Regions from separate parts of the Caproiciproducens lactatisolvens genome, predicted to be linked through region 1. Evidence: a T-box and tRNA genes for the amino acid it is inferred to sense, from the RefSeq annotation. Region 1 holds a T-box; the other holds one or more tRNA genes.
The links. A T-box is a leader RNA that pairs with one kind of tRNA and senses whether it is charged. The one in region 1 lies ahead of tyrS (tyrosine--tRNA ligase), so its partner is inferred to be a tRNA-Tyr.
Positions count from the first base shown of each region.

Region 2: it encodes a tRNA-Tyr, which carries the amino acid that the T-box ahead of tyrS (tyrosine--tRNA ligase) is inferred to sense. The anticodon was not compared.

Region 1 is NZ_CP195750.1:1,649,475-1,660,592, reverse strand. It holds gene yfmH (EF-P 5-aminopentanol modification-associated protein YfmH) at 1-491, shown strand, start outside; gene lgt (prolipoprotein diacylglyceryl transferase) at 582-1,610, shown strand; gene folD (bifunctional methylenetetrahydrofolate dehydrogenase/methenyltetrahydrofolate cyclohydrolase FolD) at 1,626-2,483, shown strand; gene dxs (1-deoxy-D-xylulose-5-phosphate synthase) at 2,535-4,391, shown strand; gene ACRQV7_RS08185 (TlyA family RNA methyltransferase) at 4,388-5,200, shown strand; gene ACRQV7_RS08180 (NAD(+)/NADH kinase) at 5,202-6,059, shown strand; gene ACRQV7_RS08175 (arginine repressor) at 6,061-6,510, shown strand; gene recN (DNA repair protein RecN) at 6,516-8,198, shown strand; T-box leader at 8,229-8,465, shown strand; gene tyrS (tyrosine--tRNA ligase) at 8,513-9,742, shown strand; gene ACRQV7_RS08160 (YfhO family protein) at 9,858-11,118, shown strand, end outside.
Region 2 is NZ_CP195750.1:419,617-430,734, forward strand. It holds gene ACRQV7_RS02025 (glucosamine-6-phosphate deaminase) at 1-724, opposite strand, end outside; gene agaD (PTS galactosamine transporter subunit IID) at 855-1,673, opposite strand; gene agaC (PTS galactosamine transporter subunit IIC) at 1,660-2,463, opposite strand; gene agaB (PTS galactosamine transporter subunit IIB) at 2,560-3,039, opposite strand; gene ACRQV7_RS02045 (GntR family transcriptional regulator) at 3,272-3,988, shown strand; tRNA gene ACRQV7_RS02050 (tRNA-Pro) at 4,241-4,317, shown strand; tRNA gene ACRQV7_RS02055 (tRNA-Thr) at 4,643-4,718, shown strand; tRNA gene ACRQV7_RS02060 (tRNA-Tyr) at 4,914-4,999, shown strand; gene ACRQV7_RS02065 (cupin domain-containing protein) at 5,214-5,561, opposite strand; gene ACRQV7_RS02070 (transketolase family protein) at 5,935-6,888, opposite strand; gene ACRQV7_RS02075 (transketolase) at 6,889-7,734, opposite strand; gene ACRQV7_RS02080 (ribulokinase) at 7,749-9,419, opposite strand; gene ACRQV7_RS02085 (MurR/RpiR family transcriptional regulator) at 9,780-10,607, shown strand; gene ACRQV7_RS02090 (ureidoglycolate lyase) at 10,638-11,118, shown strand, end outside.

The sequences.
Region 1 (11,118 bases):
AGGCGGGCAAGAACCGCCTGTCTGCCCGCGAAATCGCGGACACGGAAATCCTGCTGGAAATCCTGGCTTCCGACGCGTCCCCGCTGTTCCGCAGGCTGCTGGACGCCGGGCTGATTAATCAGTCCTCCTTCTCCTATGAATATTTTGAGGGACCGGGTTATGCGTCGGTGATCTTTTCCGGGGAATCAAAGGACCCCGATGCCGTTGCGCAGGAGATCAAAAAAGAGGTTGCCGGGCTGCGTGAACACGGACTGGACCCCGCGGCTTTTGAGCGCTCCAAAAAAGCGGTTTACGGCCGTATGGTCTCGTCTTTCAACAGTGTGGACAACATCGCCAATACCATGGCCTCACTGGCGTTTACCGGCCATGAACTGTTTAACTATATCGATACGATTGCTTCGGCGGATATTCAGTCCGTGCAGAACAGGCTCAATGTCCAGCTCAGACCGGAGTATTCCGCACTTTCCATTGTAAGACCGGTTGAAGAATAAGCTTTTCTTTATTCTTACCGCCAGAACATCCCACGCGAAGTTTTGGCCGGGGTCTAATCTGTTTTTGCGCGTGGAGAAATGGTGGAGTATATGTTAAATGTTCAATTTCCGGGACTAGGCATTCACTTTACAATCAATCCGGTTGCATTTTCAATCGGTTCGCTTACCGTCAGATGGTACGGTGTGATTATTGCGGTCGGTTTTTTACTGGCTTTCCTTTATGTGATGGCAAGCTGCAAAAAATTTAATATGGATCAGGACAGGCTCATCGACGCCGTGATTGTCGGTATTATCGGCGGAATCATCGGCGCAAGGGCCTACTATGTCATTTTCGATACCAGCGACCAGTATCTGAGAAATCCGATCAGCGCCCTTTATATCTGGGAGGGAGGACTTGGAATTTACGGCGGAATCATCGGCGGCCTGCTCTGCGGCGCGCTGATCGCCAAGCTGCGCAAAATCAGCGTTCCGGCCATGCTGGACCTGGCCTCGCTCGGCTTCCTGATTGGACAGACGATCGGCCGCTGGGGCAACTTTGTCAATCAGGAGGCGTTTGGCCGCGAAACCACTCTGCCGTGGGGCATGGTCAGCGAAAATACTTCCGCCATTGCGAACGGCCCTGTGCATCCCTGCTTCCTTTATGAATCCTTATGGTGCCTTCTGGGCTTTGTCCTGCTACATATTTTCAGCCGCAGGTTCAGAAGATATGACGGACAGGTTTTTCTTGGCTATTTAATCTGGTACGGCGTCGGCCGGTTCTTTATTGAAGGACTGCGTACGGACAGCCTGATTACCCCGGTTATTCCTCTCAGGGTCTCACAGGTAGTTGCTGTAATAACGGTTTTAACCGGTATCGCATTGTTGATTGTTTTCCGCAACAGAACCGCTCTTACCGGATGCGGTTCCCCGAAAGTCATGGCTCTGAATGCCGTGGTGGATGAAGTACCGGAAGAATTGATTGACGACGATACAAGCACTATTTTTGACACAGACGCTTCTGAAGATACGTCGGACGGCGCGGTACAGGAAGAGCCTGCTGCGTCCGAACCAGTCGCGGAGCCGGAAGAACCCGTTTCAGCTTCTTCCGAGGATACGGCGGAAGAAACCGAGAAATCATGATTTTGGAGGCAGGTTATGGCGAAATACATTGACGGGAAAGCGGTTGCGGCCGAAATTCGGGCTCAGCTGGCCCTTGAAGTTGAGAAAATGGTCCGGTTCGGCGTAACGCCGGGCCTTGCCGTGGTGATTGTCGGAGACGACCCCGCGTCAAGAACGTATGTAAACAATAAAAAAAAGGCCTGCGCTCAGGCGGGAATCTATTCCGAAGAATACGCCCTGCCCGCGTCCGCCTCTCAAAAAGAAATCATGGACCTAGTCGCGAAACTGAACGCTAAAAAAGACATTAACGGTATTTTGGTTCAATCCCCGCTGCCGGACGGATTGGATGAAAAGGCAGTGGTGGAAGCCATTGATCCCGAAAAAGACGTGGACGCTTTCCACCCTTCCAATGTGGGCAGAATCATGATCGGAAACTATCATTTCCTGCCCTGTACTCCCGCGGGGGTCATTGAGCTTCTCCGCCATGAAAAGATAGAGATCGAAGGAAAAAACTGTGTCGTAATCGGGAGAAGCAATATTGTCGGTAAGCCGATGGCCATGCTGCTCCTGCATCATAACGGGACGGTGACCATCTGCCACAGCAGAACCAGAAATCTGAAGGAAGTATGCAGACAGGCCGATATCCTTGTCGCGGCGGTCGGCAAACCGAAATTTGTTACCGCGGATATGGTGAAACCGGGTGCGGTGGTGATCGATGTGGGAATGGACCGCGACGAAAACGGAAAACTGTGCGGAGACGTTGACTTTGCCAATGTGGAGAAAACAGCTTCTTACATAACTCCTGTTCCGGGCGGTGTCGGTCCCATGACGATTGCGATGCTCCTTAAAAATACAGTTGCCGCGGCGAAGCGTCAGAACGGGATGACTCTGTAAAATGCGGAATCCCGGTATACTGCGTCCGGCGGCTGCCAGTTGAGGTACGGAATGGACAACCTTTTAAATCAAATTAATTTTCCGGAAGACTTGCAAAAGCTTTCCCTGGATGAACTTTATGAATTGTGCGATGAAATTCGCGAAAAAATCATTAAGACCGTTTCCAACAACGGAGGACATCTGGCTTCCAACCTGGGGGTCGTTGAATTAACGGTTGCGCTGCACCGTGTTTTCAGTTCCAAGGACGACAGGATTGTCTGGGACGTCGGGCATCAGGCCTATACCCATAAGATTCTGACCGGCAGGCGCGACACCATTTCCACCATTCGGATGCAGGGCGGTCTTTCCGGCTATCCGAACCGCATGGAAAGCAGTTACGACGCTTTTAACGCGGGGCACAGCAGCACCTCTATCTCCGCAGCGCTGGGAATCGCCAACGCAAAGCTTCTTGCCGGAGAGCCAGGCCACGTTATTTCTCTGATCGGCGACGGCGCGCTGACCGGCGGTCTGGCTTATGAAGGCCTGAACAATGCCGGACGCTTCAAGAAGAATTTTATTGTCATTTTGAATGACAATAAAATGTCTATTTCGCGCAATGTCGGTTCCATCGCCCGCTATTTGGCGCACATTCGCACAAAGCCCGGTTATTTCAAGGCAAAGGGCAATATTGAAACCGCGCTGAACCGGCTTCCTCACGTAGGAAAGCCGCTGCATCATTTTCTTTCGAAATCAAAGGCTGCTTTAAAGCAGATATTATATAACAGTACCATTTTTGAAGATATGGGCTTTTATTATTACGGGCCGTTTGACGGTCATGATTTGGGAAAGCTGATTGATGTTCTGGAAAATGCCAAGAATATCAATCATCCGGTTTTGCTCCATGTGATTACCCGCAAAGGAAAGGGCTATCCGTATGCGGAGCAGAATCCGGGAGCTTTTCACGGGATATCCAGCTTCGATATTAAGACGGGAAAATCCGCCCCCGCCGGTGAGAATTTTTCCAGTGTTTTCGGCAACCATCTTTGCGCGCTGGCAGGTAAGGATGAAAAAATCTGCGCGATTACCGCAGCGATGCAGATGGGAACCGGTCTGACGGGGTTTGCAAAGCAGTTTCCCGGCCGTTTCTTCGATGTGGGGATTGCGGAAGAGCATGCGGTAACCTTTGCCGGCGGTCTTGCCGCGGGCGGCATGCTTCCCGTATGCGCGATTTATTCCACGTTTTTACAGCGCGGCTACGATCAGATTATTCATGACGCAGCCATCCAAAGGGTAAAGGTGACGTTTGCCATTGACCGGGCGGGTGTTGTCGGCGACGACGGCGAAACGCATCAGGGTATTTTTGATGCGGCTTTTCTGAGCACCGTTCCCGGGATTACCGTTTATTCTCCGGCTTACTATGACGAGCTTTATTTTTCTTTCCAGCAGGCGCTTTACCAGTGCGAAGGCGTTTCCGCCGTGCGCTATCCGCGCGGAAAGCCAATGTTTAAGCCCTTCGACTTTGAGAGTACCGGGAAAGCTTACGACATTTACGGACAGGATGAGGCGGAGCTGGTGATTGTGACCTACGGCCGTTTGTTTTCCATGGCCTGCAAGGCCGTCACATCGCTGAAAGAGTCCGGGATCTCTGCGAAAATTATCAAGCTGAACCGGATTACTCCGGTGGACAGGGATGCGGTAGCGGAAGCTGCGGCCGCAAAAAAAGTCTTTTTCTTTGAAGAGGGAATCCAGCAGGGAGGAATCGGGGAGCATTTCAGCTATCTGCTGTCCCAGAGCGGGTACCGCGGCGAGTTCCGCTTACGCGCGATCACCAGCTTTGTTCCCCATGCGACAATGCTGCAGTCGCTCAGCGCTCTTGGCCTTGACGACAAGGGAATGGTAAATATGATATTGACGGAGTACAAAAAGTGATAGAGAAAAAAAGACTGGACTGCCTGCTGTTTGACCAGGGCCTTGCCGAAAGCAGGGAAAAGGCCAAGGCAATGATCATGATGGGCAATGTCTATATCGATCATCAGAAGTCCGACAAGCCCGGGACTATGCTTCCGGTCGATACGAAAATAGAAATCCGCGGGGAGACCATGCCCTATGTGAGCCGCGGCGGCTGGAAGCTGGAAAAGGCCATGTCTGTTTTCCCGATTGAACTGAAAGAGAAAATCACGATGGATATCGGCGCTTCTACCGGCGGTTTTACGGACTGCATGCTGCAGAACGGCGCGAAAAAGGTCTATTCCATCGACGTCGGCTACGGGCAGCTCGCGTGGAAGCTGCGTACGGACCCAAGGGTCGTGAATCTGGAGCGCACCAATGTCCGTTACCTTACACGGGAGCAGGTGCCGGACGACATCGATTTTTTCAGCGTGGACGTCTCTTTTATTTCCCTTTGCCTGGTCCTTCCCGTCGCAAGGGAGTTCATGGCGGAAAACGCGCAGGCCGTCTGCCTGATCAAGCCCCAATTTGAAGCGGGGCGGGGGAAAGTAGGCAAAAAAGGCGTGGTGCGCGATCGGGCGGTTCACCAGGAAGTGATTGAAAAAATAACCGGCTTTGTGCTGGAACACGGGTTTTCCGTTCTGGGCCTGACTTATTCCCCGGTAAAAGGGCCGGAGGGGAATATTGAGTATTTGGTTTACCTTCAAAAATCGGAGAAACCGGAAAGTGCTCCGTTGAACATAGAAGCATTGGTGGAAGAATCCCATCATACATTAAACGGTGGTGAATAATTTGAAAATAGCGATCATGCCGAACCTAAGCAAGCACAACGCACAGCTTCATACCACGCGGGTGGCGGAAACGCTGCAGAAATTCGGCGCGGAGGTATGCATGCGGTTAAACCTGAAAAGCTGTTTTCCAAATTCACACATTGTCTTTTACGATGACTTCGATAAAATGATGTCCGACTGCGACGCCGTCATCGCCGTTGGCGGCGACGGAACCATTATCCACTCTTCCCGGCATGCCGCCGTGGCGGAAAAGCCGATTTTAGGCATCAATGTGGGGCGGCTCGGTTTTGTCGCCGGGCTGGAAACGGACGAGCTTGACAAGCTGAAAAGACTGATCGACGGGGACTATACCATCGAAAACCGTATGATGCTGGAAATCCGGCTGGTCAATCAGGGGAAAGAGGAAACCCATTTGGCGCTGAACGACGCGGTAATCGCCCGCGGAGCGCTTTCCCGGATCCTGGATATCACCGTTCACTTCAATGATAAAAATGTCTGTGAATACAGGGCGGACGGCCTGATTATTTCCACTCCCACCGGCTCGACCGCGTATTCCCTTTCCGCCGGCGGCCCCGTGATCGACCCGAGCATCAACTGTATTCTGCTTTCGCCGATCTGTCCGCATTCCCTGCTGACAAGGCCGGTTATTTTCGGGCCGGACGCTAAGCTGAGCGTAACGGCGTGTTCCCACTATAAAAGCGAGATTATTTTGTCCGTGGACGGAGACACTTTTATTCGGATTGCGGATAATCAGAAAATTAATTTTTGCCGTTCGGAGCGTATGGTGAGAATTATTAAACTAAAAGACGATAATTTTTATGAGGTAGTGAACGAAAAATTAGCCGAGAGGAGAAATTGAATTGAAAACACGACGACACGCAAAAATCCTTGAATTGATTAACGAATACGCGATTGATACTCAGGAAGAACTGCTGCGCCGCCTGCGCGAAGACGGTTTTGAAGTAACCCAGGCCACCGTTTCCCGCGATATTAAAGAGCTCAGGCTGATCAAGACTCTGTCCCACGACGGAAAATACAGATACTCCACCGGCAGAAGCAACACGGCCGATTACTCCTCTAAATTTTATTCCCTCCTTTCCGATTCTGCAGTGCAAATTGACTACGCATGCAATCTGGTGGTAATCAAATGCCACGCGGGCATGGCGCAGGCTGTTTGTGCGGCAATGGACACCATGCACTGGCAGGGCGCCGTCGGCACTCTGGCCGGGGACGATACCATTTTTATTGCGATGAGGGACGAAGACCATGCACAGCAGCTGGTTGCTGAACTTAAAAAAATGGTTGGGTGATTGCAATGCTTTCTCAGCTTTACATCGAAAATATTGCTGTGATTGAAAAGACCGGGATCGATTTTCACCCCGGCCTGAACGTTCTGACCGGAGAAACCGGAGCCGGAAAATCCATTGTTATTGATTCCATCAACGCAATTTTGGGGGAAAGAACCTCGCGTGAGCTTGTGCGGACCGGGGCTCATTCCGCTTTTGTCACCGCCGTTTTTTCCGACCTTGGGGAACAGGCCGTCCATAAGCTGGCGGAATTCGGCTATGCGCCGGAAGAAGACGGTTCCGTCATGATTCAGCGCGAAATCCATACCGACGGCAAAACCGTGTGCCGAATTAACGGCCGCCCGGCAACCGTATCCGTTTTGAAAGAGATCGGGGTCGTGCTGATCAGCATTCACGGCCAGCACGAGAGCTACGACCTGCTGTCGCCCGATTTACATATCCGGTACATCGACCGCATGGGCGTGTCCGAGGCACTGCTCTCGGAGTATCGCGCCGCTTTCAGCAATATGCAGCATATCAAAAGCGCTTTGGACGCTTTTGATATGGACGAGGCGCAGAAAGCGAGGCAGATTGATCTGCTGACCTATCAGGTCAACGAACTGGAGGCCGCCGGTCTGCGGGCCGGCGAGCAGGAAGAACTGAATAAAACCCGTACCCGCTATTTAAACAGCGAAAAGATTGCCTCGGCGATTCATACGGCGCAATCGGCCCTGAACGGGGAAGAAAGCTTTGACGGAGCTTTGTCCGCTGTTGTTTCGGCTTCGGACGCTCTGTCCGAAACGGAAAAATACCTGCCGGAAATCCATGAGCTTTCCGAAAGAATCAAAAACATCCGCTACGATCTGGAGGACTGCGGCGAAGAGCTCCGCGGTTTTTCCTCGGAGCTGGAATATGATCCCGCAGACCTTGAAAGGATAGAGGACAGGCTGGACGTCCTTTATCGCCTTGGCCTGAAGTACGGCGGCTCCGTGGAAAATATGATCGGTTTTCTCGAAACATCGAAGGCCCAGCTGGAGGACATCCAGCTTTCGGATGAAAAAATCCTGCAGATGACAAAGGAATATCAAAAGGCGAAGGCGGAAGCGGAAAGACTTGCGAAAAAGATTTCCGGCTGCCGCAGAGAGGCGGCACGGGCCTTTACGAAAAGGGTAAAGGAAGAGCTCCGCTTTCTCGATATGCCGAACATCGATTTTCAGGTACAGCAGGAGGACTGCCCACTGAATCCGTTCGGCTGCGACAAGCTTCAGTTCCTGATTTCGGTGAATGCGGGCGAACCGGCCAAGCCGATCGCAAAAATCGCTTCCGGCGGCGAGCTTTCCCGCATTATGCTTTCCATTAAGACGGTGCTTGCCGGGAAAGACGACATTGACACGTTGATTTTCGACGAGGTCGACACCGGCATCAGCGGAAGCGCGGCGCAGAAGGTCGGTTTAAAGCTGCATGAGGTCGCGGGCCACCGTCAGGTGATCTGCGTAACGCATCTGGCGCAGATAGCCGCTTTGGCCGACACACAGTTCTTAATCAAAAAGCAGGTCCGGGAGAACAGAACCTTCACCGACGTGGCTGAGCTGGATTACGAGGGAAGGAAACAGGAACTGGCAAGAATTATGGGCGGGGCGCAGATCACGCCGCTGCTGCTGGAAAATGCGGCCGAAATGCTCAGGCTTGCCAAAAAGCATGGCTCGTCTTGACAATGCGGAGGGAATTGGGTATAATGCAGTATAATGACATTGATGGGAAGAAGTAAGCCAAAAAGACGGCAAAGAGAGCCTGCGGCTGGTGTAAGCAGGCGCGTGATTTGGCTGAAATACATCCCGGAGTCGCCAGATTGAACGGTTTCTATTAGATTTGGCCGTGAAAGCGCACGTTATAGCGCGTGGGTATTTTTGTACCCGTAAGGCCGTATCCGCGAGGCTACGGTGAACTGAGGTGGTACCGCGGTTGATTCCGCCCTCTGCAAATAAGCAGGGGGCGTTTTTTATCCCCCTGAAATGGAGGATTTTTTATGGGAGTTTTCGAAGAACTCAAAGCAAGGGGCTTGATTGCCCAGATGACGGACGAGGAGAAGATTCAGGATCTTCTCAACAATCACAAAACCACATTCTATATCGGGTTTGATCCGACAGCCGACAGCCTGCACGTAGGTCACTTTGTGCAGATTATGGTCATGGCGCACATGCAGAGAGCCGGCCATACGCCGATTGCGCTGTTCGGCGGCGGAACGGGCATGGTCGGCGATCCTTCCGGAAAATCCGATATGCGCAAAATGCTGACCAAAGAGGAAATCGACCACAATATCGCCTGCTTCCAAAAGCAGATGTCCCGTCTGGTTGATTTTTCGGAAGGCAAAGCGATTATGGCCAACAACGGCGACTGGCTTCTGAATCTGAATTATATTGAGTTTTTGCGTGATGTCGGCGTGCATTTTTCCGTCAACCGCATGCTTGCCGCGGAATGCTATAAGCAGCGTCTGGAAAGGGGACTCTCTTTCTTTGAGCTGAACTATATGATTATGCAGAGCTACGACTTTCTGGAGCTGAATCACCGGTACAACTGCCAGCTGGAGCTTGGCGGCGACGACCAGTGGAGCAATATTATCGGCGGCGTCGAGCTCATTCGCCGCAAAGAGGGGAAGGAAGCCTACGGCATGACGTTTACCCTGCTGACGACCAGCGAGGGCAAAAAGATGGGCAAAACCGAAAAGGGCGCCGTTTGGCTGGACCCCGAAAAGACCACGCCGTTTGACTTCTACCAGTACTGGCGAAATATCGGTGACGACGACGTTATCAAATGCCTGAAAATCCTTACGTTCCTTCCGCTGTCGGAAATCGATGAGCTTGCGAAGCTGGAGGGCGGGGAGCTCAACAAAGCCAAGGAAATTCTTGCGTTTGAGGTCACTAAGCTGATTCACGGCGAGCAGGAAGCGTTAAAGGCGCAGGAAGGTGCGCGCGCGCTGTTCGGCAGCGGGGAAAACACGGACAACATGCCTTCCACGGATATTACCGCGGCCGATTTTTCCGACGGGGAAATCGGCGTGCTTGATCTGCTGGTCCTGACAAAGCTGGCGCCTTCCAAAGGAGAGGGAAGGCGTCTGATCGATCAGGGCGGTATTTCAGTCGATAGCGTGAAGATCCTTTCCAGCACGGAGAAACTTTCCCTGAACCGTTTCGAGAAAAAATATGTGGTGATTAAAAAAGGGAAAAAGGTGTTCCACAAAGTCAATCTGGTTGATTAACGCAAAAATTTGCTTTGCCCGCCGCCGAAATTTCGGCGGCGGGCTGTTTTGATTGATTTTCATCCGGCAATTCCTTATAATAGGTACATTGACAAATGTTGGAGGATTCATCCAGATGAAAAAAAACGGCTCTTTGTTGTTGGCGCCCGCTTCGGTGGTGGTGATTATGCTTTCGGTGTTTTTTGTAAACAGGATGTTTCCTTTTGGAACTAACACTCTCTCGTGGTGCGACATGAACCAGCAGGTCATCCCTTTTCTGATGGATTTTCAAGATATCCTGTCCGGAAAAGCAAACATGTTTCTGAATTTACAGAACGCCGGGGGCATGAGCTTCTGGGGCGTATTCCTGTTTTTTATCAGCAGTCCGTTCAGCTTTTTGGTTGCCTTTGTCGATAAAGCCGATTTCTATCTCTTCATGAATATTCTGGTCCTGCTGAAAATGATGGCATGCGCGTTTACGGCAAGCGTCTTTTTTTGTTTTCAATTCAAAAGGCTCGGTGTGCTGCAAAACACGGCGATCTCCATGATGTATGCCTTCTGCGGCTATACCATGTTTTACTACCAGAACCACGTATGGCTGGACGTCATGTACCTTTTCCCGATTCTTCTGATCGGCCTGATCAAGCTGGCTGACGAAGGAAAAATCCTGTGGTATGTCCTGTCTTTTTCAGCGATACTGACAGTGAATTTCTATCTGAGCTATATGGTGTCGGTTTTTCTGGTGCTGGCATCCGGAGTCTATGTCTGTTTCTTCGCGAAAAAGGGGACACGCCGGAAAAATATTTTGCTTCTGGGAGTTTCCACCCTGATTACCGCTTTGATTACCGCCGTGGTCTGGCTTCCCTCCTTGATGCAGTATACGGCTTCCGCCAGAACCAGCGACCTGTTTACGAGCTTAAGAGTGGGTGGGCTGATTTCCAGACTGGACACGACGTTTACCGTGATTCTGTGCTCGGGCGCGATCTTTGCCGCGCTGATTGTCTATTTGTTTTTTGCGAAAAGGCTTCCGCCGAGTACGAACTTTGTGTTTTTCCTGTTTGTCCTGACTATGATACCGGTTTTCATAGAACCGATCAATAAAATGTGGCAGACCGGAAACTATCAGGCTTTTCCGGTCCGCTACGGATATATCACCATTTTTTTCGGCCTGATTCTGCTTGCCGCCGTATTATCGGAAATCAATCAGGAAAACCGCCTTACGTCAAGCAGCCCGCTGGCCGTATTTGGCGGGATGCTGGCGGTCAGCGCCGTATTCCTTGCGGAATGCCTGATTTTTTATAAGGAATATGATGTCGTCAGGATTTACACGGAAACCCTGTGGGGGAACAGCGCAAGCTTCCGGCTTCTGCTCCTGTTTTCTCTGGTCGCGGGACTTG
Region 2 (11,118 bases), 1.2 Mb from region 1:
GGACCGTGCCCGGCAGCGTCGGCGTCGGCTTGGAGAGGCAAACCTTTTTTACGATTTCCGCCTTGGCTTTTCCGCCCGCCTGCAAAACGACCTGCTTTGCGTCCAGAATGTGGCGGATTCCCAGAGTAACCCCTCTGGACAGCGGGACAGGCTTTGAAAAATATTTTTGCCCTACCTTTTGGGTGACAGGGTCGAGGGCGACGACTTTGGCGCAGCTCTCAAAGGAAGAACCCGGCTCGTTCAGGGCCAGATGGCCGTTCATTCCCAATCCCAAAAGCATAAAATCAATTCCGCTGCGTTCAAAAATAAACCGATCGATTTTTTTACATTCTTCTTCCATGTCTTTCGCGTGAATATCAAATAAACGAATCTTCGACTTTTCAATATGAAGCGGCGCGTAAAAATTCCGGAACAGAAACGAGGTGCAGTTTTCCGATTCGTCTTCCAAATCCAGCCACTCGTCCAGCTCCACAAATTCCGCCCTGCTGAAGTCCGCTTCGCCGGAATCCGAGCGCTCCTTCAGAATCTGATAGGTCCGGACCGCGGTGTTTCCCGCAGCCAAGCACAGCAGCAAATCCGGCTTCGCTTTCACGGCCTCGCAAAGAAAGTCCGCGCAGCGCTGCGACATCGCCTCAAAGTCATCACAAATGATTGTTTTGGGAGAGCTGCCCGTATTTTCGTTATGAAGGGAAGAGGTTCCTTCCCTGTTTTTCTGTAAATTCATCGCTGAATCCTCCGATAGGAAGTCGTTGGCTCCGCCCGTTTACAGGGGCCGGTCGGCTCCCGCAACAGCTTCGGCAAACCATGATAGTGAAATGGGGTACAGAGAACTGTACCCCCGACACTTTTCGAAATTAAAGGATACCCAGGAAGGAAAGAAGAATCGCAAGAACGAAGGTGGCCGCAATCAGCACAACCGGGCTCATTTGCTTCTTCTTCAGGAAGAAATACATCAGTAAAGTATAGGCGAAGGGCAGTATGTTCGGGAAAATTTTGTCAAGAAAATCCTCTTGAACGGATACCGTTTTTGAGGCGTTGACCACAATCTCCGGCAGAAGGGAAATGTGCACATAAGATGCAATCAGTCCGCCGATCACGGTGACGCCCAGAATGGTGGCGACCTTGGAGATGATTCCCGAATATTCCCTCAGCGTGTCGACAGCCTTCAGGCCCAGGTTGTAGCCGGCGTGCGTCCACGCGAGACGGAGAATAAAGATGGTCAGGTAAACCGCGAAAAACAGCAGCGGGCCGACGATGCTTCCGCTCATCGCCATGGAAGAGGTAATCCCCGCGATGATGGGCAGAAGGGTGAACCAGAAGATCGCGTCGCCGATACCGGCGAGCGGTGCGAACAGGGCGACCTTCAGGCCTTTGATGGTGCTTCTGTTTTCTTTGGCTTCTTCCAGGGAAATCAACAGGCCCATCAGGAAACCGACAAGGTTCGGGTGCGTGTTGATGAACTCAAGGTTATCCGTCATTGCTTCGGACAGGCCCTGCTTGTCGTTCTTGTAGATTTTCTTCAGACATTCCATCTGCGCCAGCAAAAAGCCGCCGCTCTGCATTCTTTCATAGTTGAAGCTGGCCTGCAGCAGGGAAGAGCGCCAACCGAGCTTGGTAATGTCTTTTCTGGTCAGTACTTTCTCAGGAGCCGTGTTTTTCTCAGATTCCTTCATTGCCGTCATCTCCCTCTCCTTCAGATGCAACACCGGTTGCAACCACAGTTTTTCTGTTGTTTCTTTCATTGTTAAACACAATCAGCGCCATGGCCACGCCGACGACGGCGACCGGCAGCAGATTGGAAAAAGGAATAAAGCTTGCGATGACAAAGCCTAAAATAAGGTATGGAACGAATTCGCCTTTCAGCATGACCTTCAGCAGCATGCCGAAGCCGACCGCCGGAAGGATGCCGCCCGCGATCTCAAAGCCGTGGGTCAGCCATTCGGGCATTGCCTTTACGAGGGCCTGCATCGCGTCCTGTGCGACATAGGCACAGAGGAAGACGACAACGCCGTAGGTAACGGCCACGATTCCCGTTGTGAGCATGTTCAGGCGGGTAAGGCTCCTGCCGTCCGCTTCTTCCGCGTATTTGTCGGCCCTCTTCATGAACAGTGAGAAGCTGGAGTAGTAGAACAGAATGATATACTGCATCAGGAAGCTGAACGGAAGGGCAAGCCCGATTGCCGTTGCGGGATCCTTCCCGGTGGTGTAGGCGATGACCGTGGTCATAACGCCGGCCAGAACAGGGTTCGGCGGCTGTGTGCCGCCGGCGGGCGTAAGACCCGCGAAGGCCAGCTCCGTCAGTCCGCCCGCCATAAGGCCCAGCGGAACGTTGCCTAAAATGATACCCGTCAGAGTACAGACGATGATTGGCCGGAAAATAAACAAAGCCTCAAGCCAGAAGTCAACGCCGACTATAATTGCCATAATAGCAAGCGCAATGCCTTGAGCTAAAGTAATTGCCATTAGTTTTTCCCCCTTTATTTTTGTTCCAGAAGTTTCGCCATACGGTAAAAGCTGCCGATAATGCCGGTGATGTTCCCCCTTTCCTCTCCAATGGATTTATTTCTTGGGTATGTGCTCTTTGATGTCGCCCGGGACATCCTGAATATAGAGATCTACATTCATCGCCTGAATCGCCTGCAAATCCTCCATGTCTTTGTCATTGACATAGACTTTTTTGCTCAGCTGACGCTTGCCGCTGGTAAAATGCATGTTTCCCACATTGACTTCCTTAATGGGCACGCCGCCTTCCAGCAGAGTACGCACAGCCGCCGGCGTTCTGCAAATAATGAAGATTTTCTGGCTGGGAGCCGCTTTGCCGATGATGTCGATGGTCTTTTGCAAAGTGAAGAAACGGATCCCTGCACTGGAAGATTCAGCAGTCATTGCCATAAGCTGCTGCTGTATTTCATCGTGAGCCACGTCGTCATCTGCGACTAAAAGCAGATTTGCACCCAGCGTCGCCGTCCAGGTGACCCCCACTTGGCCGTGGACCAGGCGGTTGTCGATTCTCGTCAACAGTATGTTTGGATTTCCCACTTAAAATCACCCCTCGTTCAGTTGTTTCAGATTTGTTAGATAAGTTTTAACATATCATGAACAGAAATACAACAATTATGACTTTTTTTCAACCAGTTCAAAAACAGGTCTCAAATTTCAATCGATACCACTGGTACAATAGGTCTTTTTATGATAGAATAGAACCATGGTTTTTATTTAAATTGACGATGGTTTATTTACTGTCGAAAAAGACGGGAAAGGAGTATATGCAATGCCGAATCTGCCGTTGTATCAGGAACTGCACGACCATATCCTGCAGTACATCAACAGCCACGAATACCCCGAAAACGGCCTGCTTCCGTCGGAGCGCGACATGTGCCAGATGTATAAAGTCAGTCGGTCGACCGTAAGGCAGGCGCTGGCTTTACTGGAAGAGGAGCACATGGTCTATACCATCCACGGCATCGGTACTTTTGTAAAGCCAAAGGTGTTTGAACAAAGCCTCTCCCAGTTTTATACCTTTACCGATGACCTGAAAAATAAGAATATCTCCTTTCACAGCCATGTCTTAAGCTATGAAACGATTACCCTCGGCCGAAGCCTTGCCCTGAAGCTCAGGGCGGAGAGAAGGGAAGCTTACCACAAGCTGGTGCGGCTTTGCTCGGCCCGCGACTATCCGCTGGTCATTGAAACCACCTATCTGCCGAAAAACCGGTTCGTGCATATCGATGTGGACGCGGTGGAAAGCCGGTCGCTTTATGATTACCTCAGCACCAAGTATGGGCTGAAGGTGGACCGCGCGACCGAAACCTTTATTCCCATCCTCCCGGACTCCGAACAGTGCGAGCTGCTGAAGATTTCCCCCAGAATCCCCTGCATTCTGCTGGAGCGCTTCAGCTATGAAGGGGATTGCCTGGTGGAATATACTTCCTCCGTGGTGCGGGGGGACAAATACGTTTTTAAAATTGAGCTGAATAACCGGAAGTAACTTTCGTCTTTTCGGCGGGTACGGCTGGCTTTGCTGTGCGCGAAGCCGGTGGAAGGCGAAAATTGAAAGGGAAAATCGTCCGGTTATAGTCTGCCAAAAAACTGCTAATTTTATAAATCCGCTTGACAATGACCCGCATATTACATATAATGATAGGGCTGCCCGATGATGCGGGCGCAGATTGACTGCCATTGACAGTGAAAGCTTTTAGCCGCATGGTGCGGGGGATTTCACCGTGCATATCGTCAGCGGCGAGGTGTAACTCAGCTTGGTAGAGTGCTTGGTTTGGGACCAAGATGCCGCTGGTTCGAGTCCAGTCACCTCGACCATAGAAAAAGGTCCGCAGGTGCGGGCCTTTTTCTATGGTAAAGCGATTGGTAAGCAGAAACAGCCGGTGCAGGTTAGGAGAAAAAGGACGGCAGCCTGCGCCCCGGGAAAGCCGGAGGGATTCGCGGTACGCGGGTTGAGCGTGCCAATACCCGAACCCTGTCACCTCGGCCAGAAATGGGACCCAGCTCATGGTGTTGGGCGCCATTTTTTCGTCGTAAGTGGTTGATTGGCGGAATCTGCCGGTACAGCCGGAAAAGACAGAAATTTCATCGAATTGCTTGACAAATAAACCGTAAGATGATATATTAGTCGAGTGCTGAAAATGCTGGCGTAGCTCAGTTGGTAGAGCAGCTGATTTGTAATCAGCAGGTCGGGGGTTCAAGTCCGTCTGCCAGCTCCAATTTTTACTCAGGTCTTAACCGGGCTTGAAGCCTAAGAGGGCATTTTGCGTTAAGAAAAGCTGCCGGTGGCAGGTTTTTAGCAAAATGTGGCGTAGCACCTATGGTGCAAGCCGTAAAAGCGCGAGCGAAGCGTGGCGGTTTTGTCCGTTTGCCAGCTCCATTTGCAAATAAGTGCAAACTTATCAATAGAATATGGGAGAGTTCCCGAGTGGCCAAAGGGGGCAGACTGTAAATCTGTTGCTTTATAGCTTCGATGGTCCGAATCCATCCTCTCCCACCAAAACCAAAAAAGACAAAAGTATATGCTTTTGTCTTTTTTGTGCTTGCAAATTATACTTAGCAAGTTTTTTCTTCTTAAAAATGATATAAGAAAAGCACCTCCGAAGAGGCGCTAGACGGATGTAAAATGTCATTATAATTTTTGCAACTGGGTTTTATACAAAGTTCATGGCACTTTATGCACTGCAGATTATGCTTATACCATGTGTACGGGGTTAGCTCTCGTACAAATCTCCACTGTTTTCCTTATTTAGTGTACCGTCGAGTTCAATCATCAAAAATTTCGTCAAAGCTCTAACAACAGGCCTATGTCTCGTCCCTTTTGGAACAATGATCAATTCACCTTCATCCACTTTTATTAATCCTTCATCAACTTCCAGGTGAAAACTCCCTTTGATAACATAAAATAATTCATCAGAATTTTCATGAATATGAAAATCCAAAGTGCGGTTTTCTACATTTACAACGCTGAGATTGTGACCGTTTAACCGCCCTATTTTTTCGTATACATACAATTTATCAACAGCATCTACCGCTGATTTGAGATTCACTTTTTTTAGCATAATTATCCTCCACTAAATAAAAGGGTTACACTCCCATTGTATTTCATAAACATTAGGGCAACTTAAAAGGAAGGGAGACACATTGTGCTCCTAATCGAAATCCATCATACATACAATCACGACATCGTACAAACCAAGAGCGATAACCGGCGAAAGCAAGGTGCACCCTTTGACTTTTTCCAATTTTATATGTGATGTTATCAGCGACTTAAAATAAGTATAGCAAAGCTATACATCTATATCAATAGATGTTCTGAAGAATAATAGCAATTATTTTAACGATATAAATTTCTTACTCCGGTATTTAAAAGCACTGCTTGGGATTTAAGCCCAAGCAGTGCTTTGTCAAAATGAAGTCTTTTTCACCTTAATTTTATAATGATTGCTTTGTAATGGCTTTCTTTGTCACCTCGACAATATGGCCGGCGTTCAGGCCAAACTCGTCCAGCAGGTCGACCGCCGGGCCGGAATGGCCGTAGACGTCGTTCACACCGATCTTGATCACCGGAACGGGGAACGCTTCGCAGACAGCGCCGCACACCGCGTCGCCCAGTCCGCCGATGACGTTGTGCTCCTCGACGGTGATGATTTTCCCGGTCTCCTTCGCGGCCTTGACAATCAGCTCGCGGTCAAGCGGCTTGATCGTATGGATGTTGATGAGCCGTGCGTCGATGCCCTGCTCCTCCAGTGTTTTGACCGCTTTCAGCGCACGGGAAACCATCAGGCCGGTGGCCACGATGGTGATATCCCTGCCGCCGCGCAGGGTGACGCCCTTGCCCAGCTCAAACCGGTAGTCGTCGGCGTTGTTGAAGCTCTCCACCGCCAGCCTGCCGAGGCGGAGATAGACCGGGCCGTGATGCTCGATCGCCGCTTTGACGGCGGCCTTCATTTCATAATGATCAGCCGGATTGAGCACGACCATACCGGGGATCGTCCGCATCAGCGCGATATCCTCGTTGCACTGATGGGTCGCACCGTCCTCGCCGACGGAAATGCCCGCGTGCGAACCGACGATTTTGACGTTCAATTTCGGGTATCCGACGGAATTGCGCACCTGCTCAAAGGCGCGACCCGCCGAAAACATCGCAAAGGAAGTGGCGAACGGGATCTTCCCGCAGGTTGCGAGGCCCGCGGCCACGCCCACCATGTTGCACTCCGAAATGCCGCAGTCGATAAAGCGGTCCGGACAGGCTTTTTTGAATACACCCGTCTTCGTTGCTGCGGCAAGGTCGGCGTCCAGCACAACCACCTGCGGATATTTTTCAGACAGCTCCGCCAACGCTTCGCCGTAGCTTTCTCTTGTTGCCTTTTTTACCATTTCAGCCATTTATTCCGCCTCCAATCCGGACAGTACCCTGTTCAGGTCCTGCATTGCCGTTTCATACTGTTCCGCGTTCGGGGCGGTGCCGTGCCAGCCCACCTGATTTTCCATAAAGGACACGTCTTTTCCTTTGACGGTCTTTGCAATAATCGCGCTCGGCCTGCCTTTTACGGTCCTTGCGTGATGGAACGCGGCTTCTATTTCGTCAAAATCGTGTCCGTTGATGACCTGAACGTCAAAGCCAAAGGAACGGAATTTTTCATCGATCGGCTCCGGTCCGCCAACCTCGGCGACGGAACCGTCGATCTGCAGTCCGTTGTTGTCCACAATCAGGCAGAGGTTGTCCAGCTTGTGGTGGGCCGCAAACATGGCCGCTTCCCAGACCTGGCCCTCTTCGATTTCGCCGTCTCCCAGAATGGAGTACACGCGGTAGTCCTTATGATCCATTTTCCCGGCGGCGGCCATGCCGCAGGCGGCGGAAACGCCCTGCCCGAGCGATCCGGTGCTCATATCGACACCGGGGGTCCCCTTCATATCCGGATGTCCCTGAAGCATGGCGCCGATATGGCGCAGCTTCTTCATTTCCTCCATCGGGAAATAGCCCCTCAGAGCCAGGGTCGCGTACAGTCCCGGGGCGCAGTGCCCCTTGGAAAGCACAAAGCGGTCCCTGTTTTCCTCTTTCGGATTTTTGGGGTCGATTTTCATTTCCTTAAAATACAGGTAGGTGAAAAGGTCGGCCGCCGAAAGGCTTCCGCCCGGATGCCCCGATTTCGCGTTGTATACGCCCTCGATCACTCCCATTCTCACTTTGCACGCCAGTTTCTGCAATTGATTTTTTTCCGTTTTGTTCATACTTGGCACTCCTATCACTGTTGACCGCTGAATTCTACAAAATTTCCAAATTTCAAAAACTTTTCATAAGTTTTTGCATAGGCGGCAACATATTCTTCACGGGGGTAATAGTCCGTTATGTAGTCTTCGCAAATATGGACCTGTGCTTCCGGAATTGAGGAATAAATTCCGGCGGCAACCGATGCATAGATGGCTGCGCCACGTGCGCAGGCCTGAGTTGCTGCGGAAATGTGAATCGGACGGTTAAGAACATCTGCCATCAACTGCATGGAATAAGAAGATTTGCGGGCAATGCCGCCGACCGCAATGATTTCTTTAATTTCTATTCCTGCCGATACCAAGCTGTCGAAAATAGTTTTGGAACCAAAACATGCCGCCATTGATAAAGCTTCAAAAATATCGGGAGCTTCCGTACCAAGCTTCAACCCGTATATACCACTTTGCAGTGTTTCATTAATATTTGGATATCTTCTTCCGTTGAACCAGTCCAAAGCTACGATATTGGATACTTTAGGGACGGAATGTATATTTTTCTCAAGCGTGGAAATCATTTTTTCCTGAAGTTCTTCTGTTAATTTTTCTTTTTGTTCGTCCGTGATAAGGGAAGTATGGTTTAAAATATTATGTGTTGGCCACATCAACGTTTTGCGAAGCCACGCAAAAATGTCGCCGAATGCCGCTTGACTGGCCTCAATCCCTACATAGCCCGGTATGATGGAGTCTTCTGCCTGTCCGCAAAGCTGCTTTAAATTTTTGCCTTTTAAATTATCGTATTTTTCAATCAGCATATCGACTGTGGAGGTACCCACAACTTTTACAAGGGTAGTTGGTTTGATCCCTGCGCCAACCGCACCGGCATGCGCGTCAAAGGAACTTCCGCCGACAACAGCTTTTTCACTGATTCCCAACTTGTCGGCCCATTCTTCTGATATTGGCCCGAGACAGGTTCCCGCATTTTGCGGGCCGCTGCCGTAACGCCTTGCAACAACTCCCAGATAAGGATCGATGCTGCTCAGGCAATCTGTCGAGGGCAGCCCGTTAAATTCGCTGTTCCAAAGTGCCTTGTGACCGGCAGCGCAGGAACAGCGGTACATCGTCAGGGGGTCTGTGTGATGGGTAAGAACGGCCGGAATCCAGTCGCTGTGCTCCACCCAGGACCAGGCTGCTTCTTTCACACGCGGATCAACACGCGAAGTGTGAAGTATTTTGGCCCACCACCATTCGGAACTGTAGGTGCCTTGAAATTTGAGATAATCAATTCCGTTGAAATTGGACAATCTATCATTAATTTCCTGAGCTTCTTTTATAGCGGTATGGTCCTTCCATAAATGAAACATTGCGTTGGGGTTTTCATGGAATTCATCCAAAAGAGCTAAGGGAATCCCCTCTCTGTTTACCGGACAGGGAGTTGACCCCGTTGTATCAACGGAGATGGCGTAGACGTGTTCGCCTGCGTTTGGTCCACATTCAAGAACGGCCTGTTTAACACATTTTTCAAAAGATTCCAGATAATCCAGCGGGTGCTGCCTGAATTGATAATTTTCCGGTTCGCAATATTTTCCTTCCGCCCACCTTGGATATGCGCATACAGCTTCCCCTTTAGTTTCACCCGTTATAGCGTTTACGACTATTGCGCGAACAGAGTCACTTCCAAAATCTGCACCAATCACCAATTTGGTCTCCATGAAAAAGTCCTCCTTATATTATACGGTTGAATATTTGAAATAATAATTCAACCAATATGATGTCTGGCTAAAAACTCACTTTTCACATTAAATATAATCTACAGAAAGGAGCTTGTCAAGCAAATTATGAATTAAATATTCACTATAACCTCAAAAAATCAACTAAAAAGAATAGAAAAATATTAATTTTTTAAAAACTATTGACATTCTTAGCAAATAAAGATATTATAACTGCATACGAATGAAATATTCATTCACGACGAATTTCAGAGAAAGATTTGCAATCAGACTCCGAATAAGTTTGATAAGGGGGCGATCGGCATAGATAATATTAGCGTCGAAAATATCGGAACTTTGGTATTGGTAAAAAACATGCAGCATAAGCTAACATCTCAGCAGAAAAAAGTGGCGATGTATGTAATTGCAAATCCTGCAAAAACGCTGGATTTGACGGCGGCGCAGCTGGCAGAGGAAATCTCGGTCAGCGAAGCAAGTGTTGTTCGTTTTTCAAAAGAAATTGGCTTTAAAGGATACTATGAGTTTAAGATCCATCTGGCAAAAGATCTTGGCGCGGATAATGAACAGCCGGTTCCTGAAAGCATACTGAGGACGGACAGTTCTATGGATGTGTTTCAAAAAATTATGGCTTCTGAACAGGAGGATTTGAAGTACACTACTGAAATGCTGAATAAGGATGACTTCATTAAAGCGGTGGACATGATCAATCAAGCGGAAAAGATCGCCTTTTTCGGGATAGGAAGTTCGTATGTGGTCGCTTATGATGCTTTTTGGCACTTTTCCAATATCGGAAAAAAGGCTCAGGTGGAGCAGGATCAGGGCGCTCAGATGTTATTGGCACAGTCGCTGGGAAAAAACGATTTGGCGGTTGCCATTTCCCTGTCGGGAGAGTCAAAGATTACCAATTTAAATGTGAAGATTGCACATTCCAACGGCGTACCGGTTATCAGTTTAACCCAGAACTCAAAATCTGAAATTGCACTTTTCAGCGATTGTGTTCTATTGACATACAGCAAAAATTATCAGACACACGATTTGGCAACTGCGTCCAGAATCGCGCAGCTCGCAATTTTAGATGCTCTCTGTACCGGAGTAGCGGTTAAAAACTGGGACTATGCATTGGAATATCATCACAATATTTCCAAATTGATCCGGTCCCAGCAATTTTAATATGTTTTTAATGCAAGAAAGGAAGAGAAGATGAGAAAAATTAAGGCACAGGAGTTAAGTGTGGCAGCCTTTGCTCCATTTGGATCCTATGTGAGTGTTACGGATCCAAAGACAAACAATTTAGGGGAAGGACCGTGTACATTTTACCGTGACCCGGTTTCCATGCATGTTTCTCCGAGCATGGAGCTGACTTTTTCCATTCTTAAAGTACAAAAGCCAGAAAAAATTATTGTTAAGGCAAGTGAATATCACAATTTTACCGCAGAGGCCTGGATGCCGGTAAACGACGATGCAATTCTTTATGTTGCTCCCGCAAGTAACCTCAAACCGGTTCCGGAGGAAACAGTTGCTTTTTATGTCCCTCAGGGAACACTGGTGAAAATGAATACCGGTGTTTGGCACTATGCACCTGTTCCTGTACATAAGGAATTTGTAAATCATCTGATCGTTTTGCCGGAAAGAACATATGCGAACGACTGCCATGAAGTACAGTACGACGAGGCGGATTGGA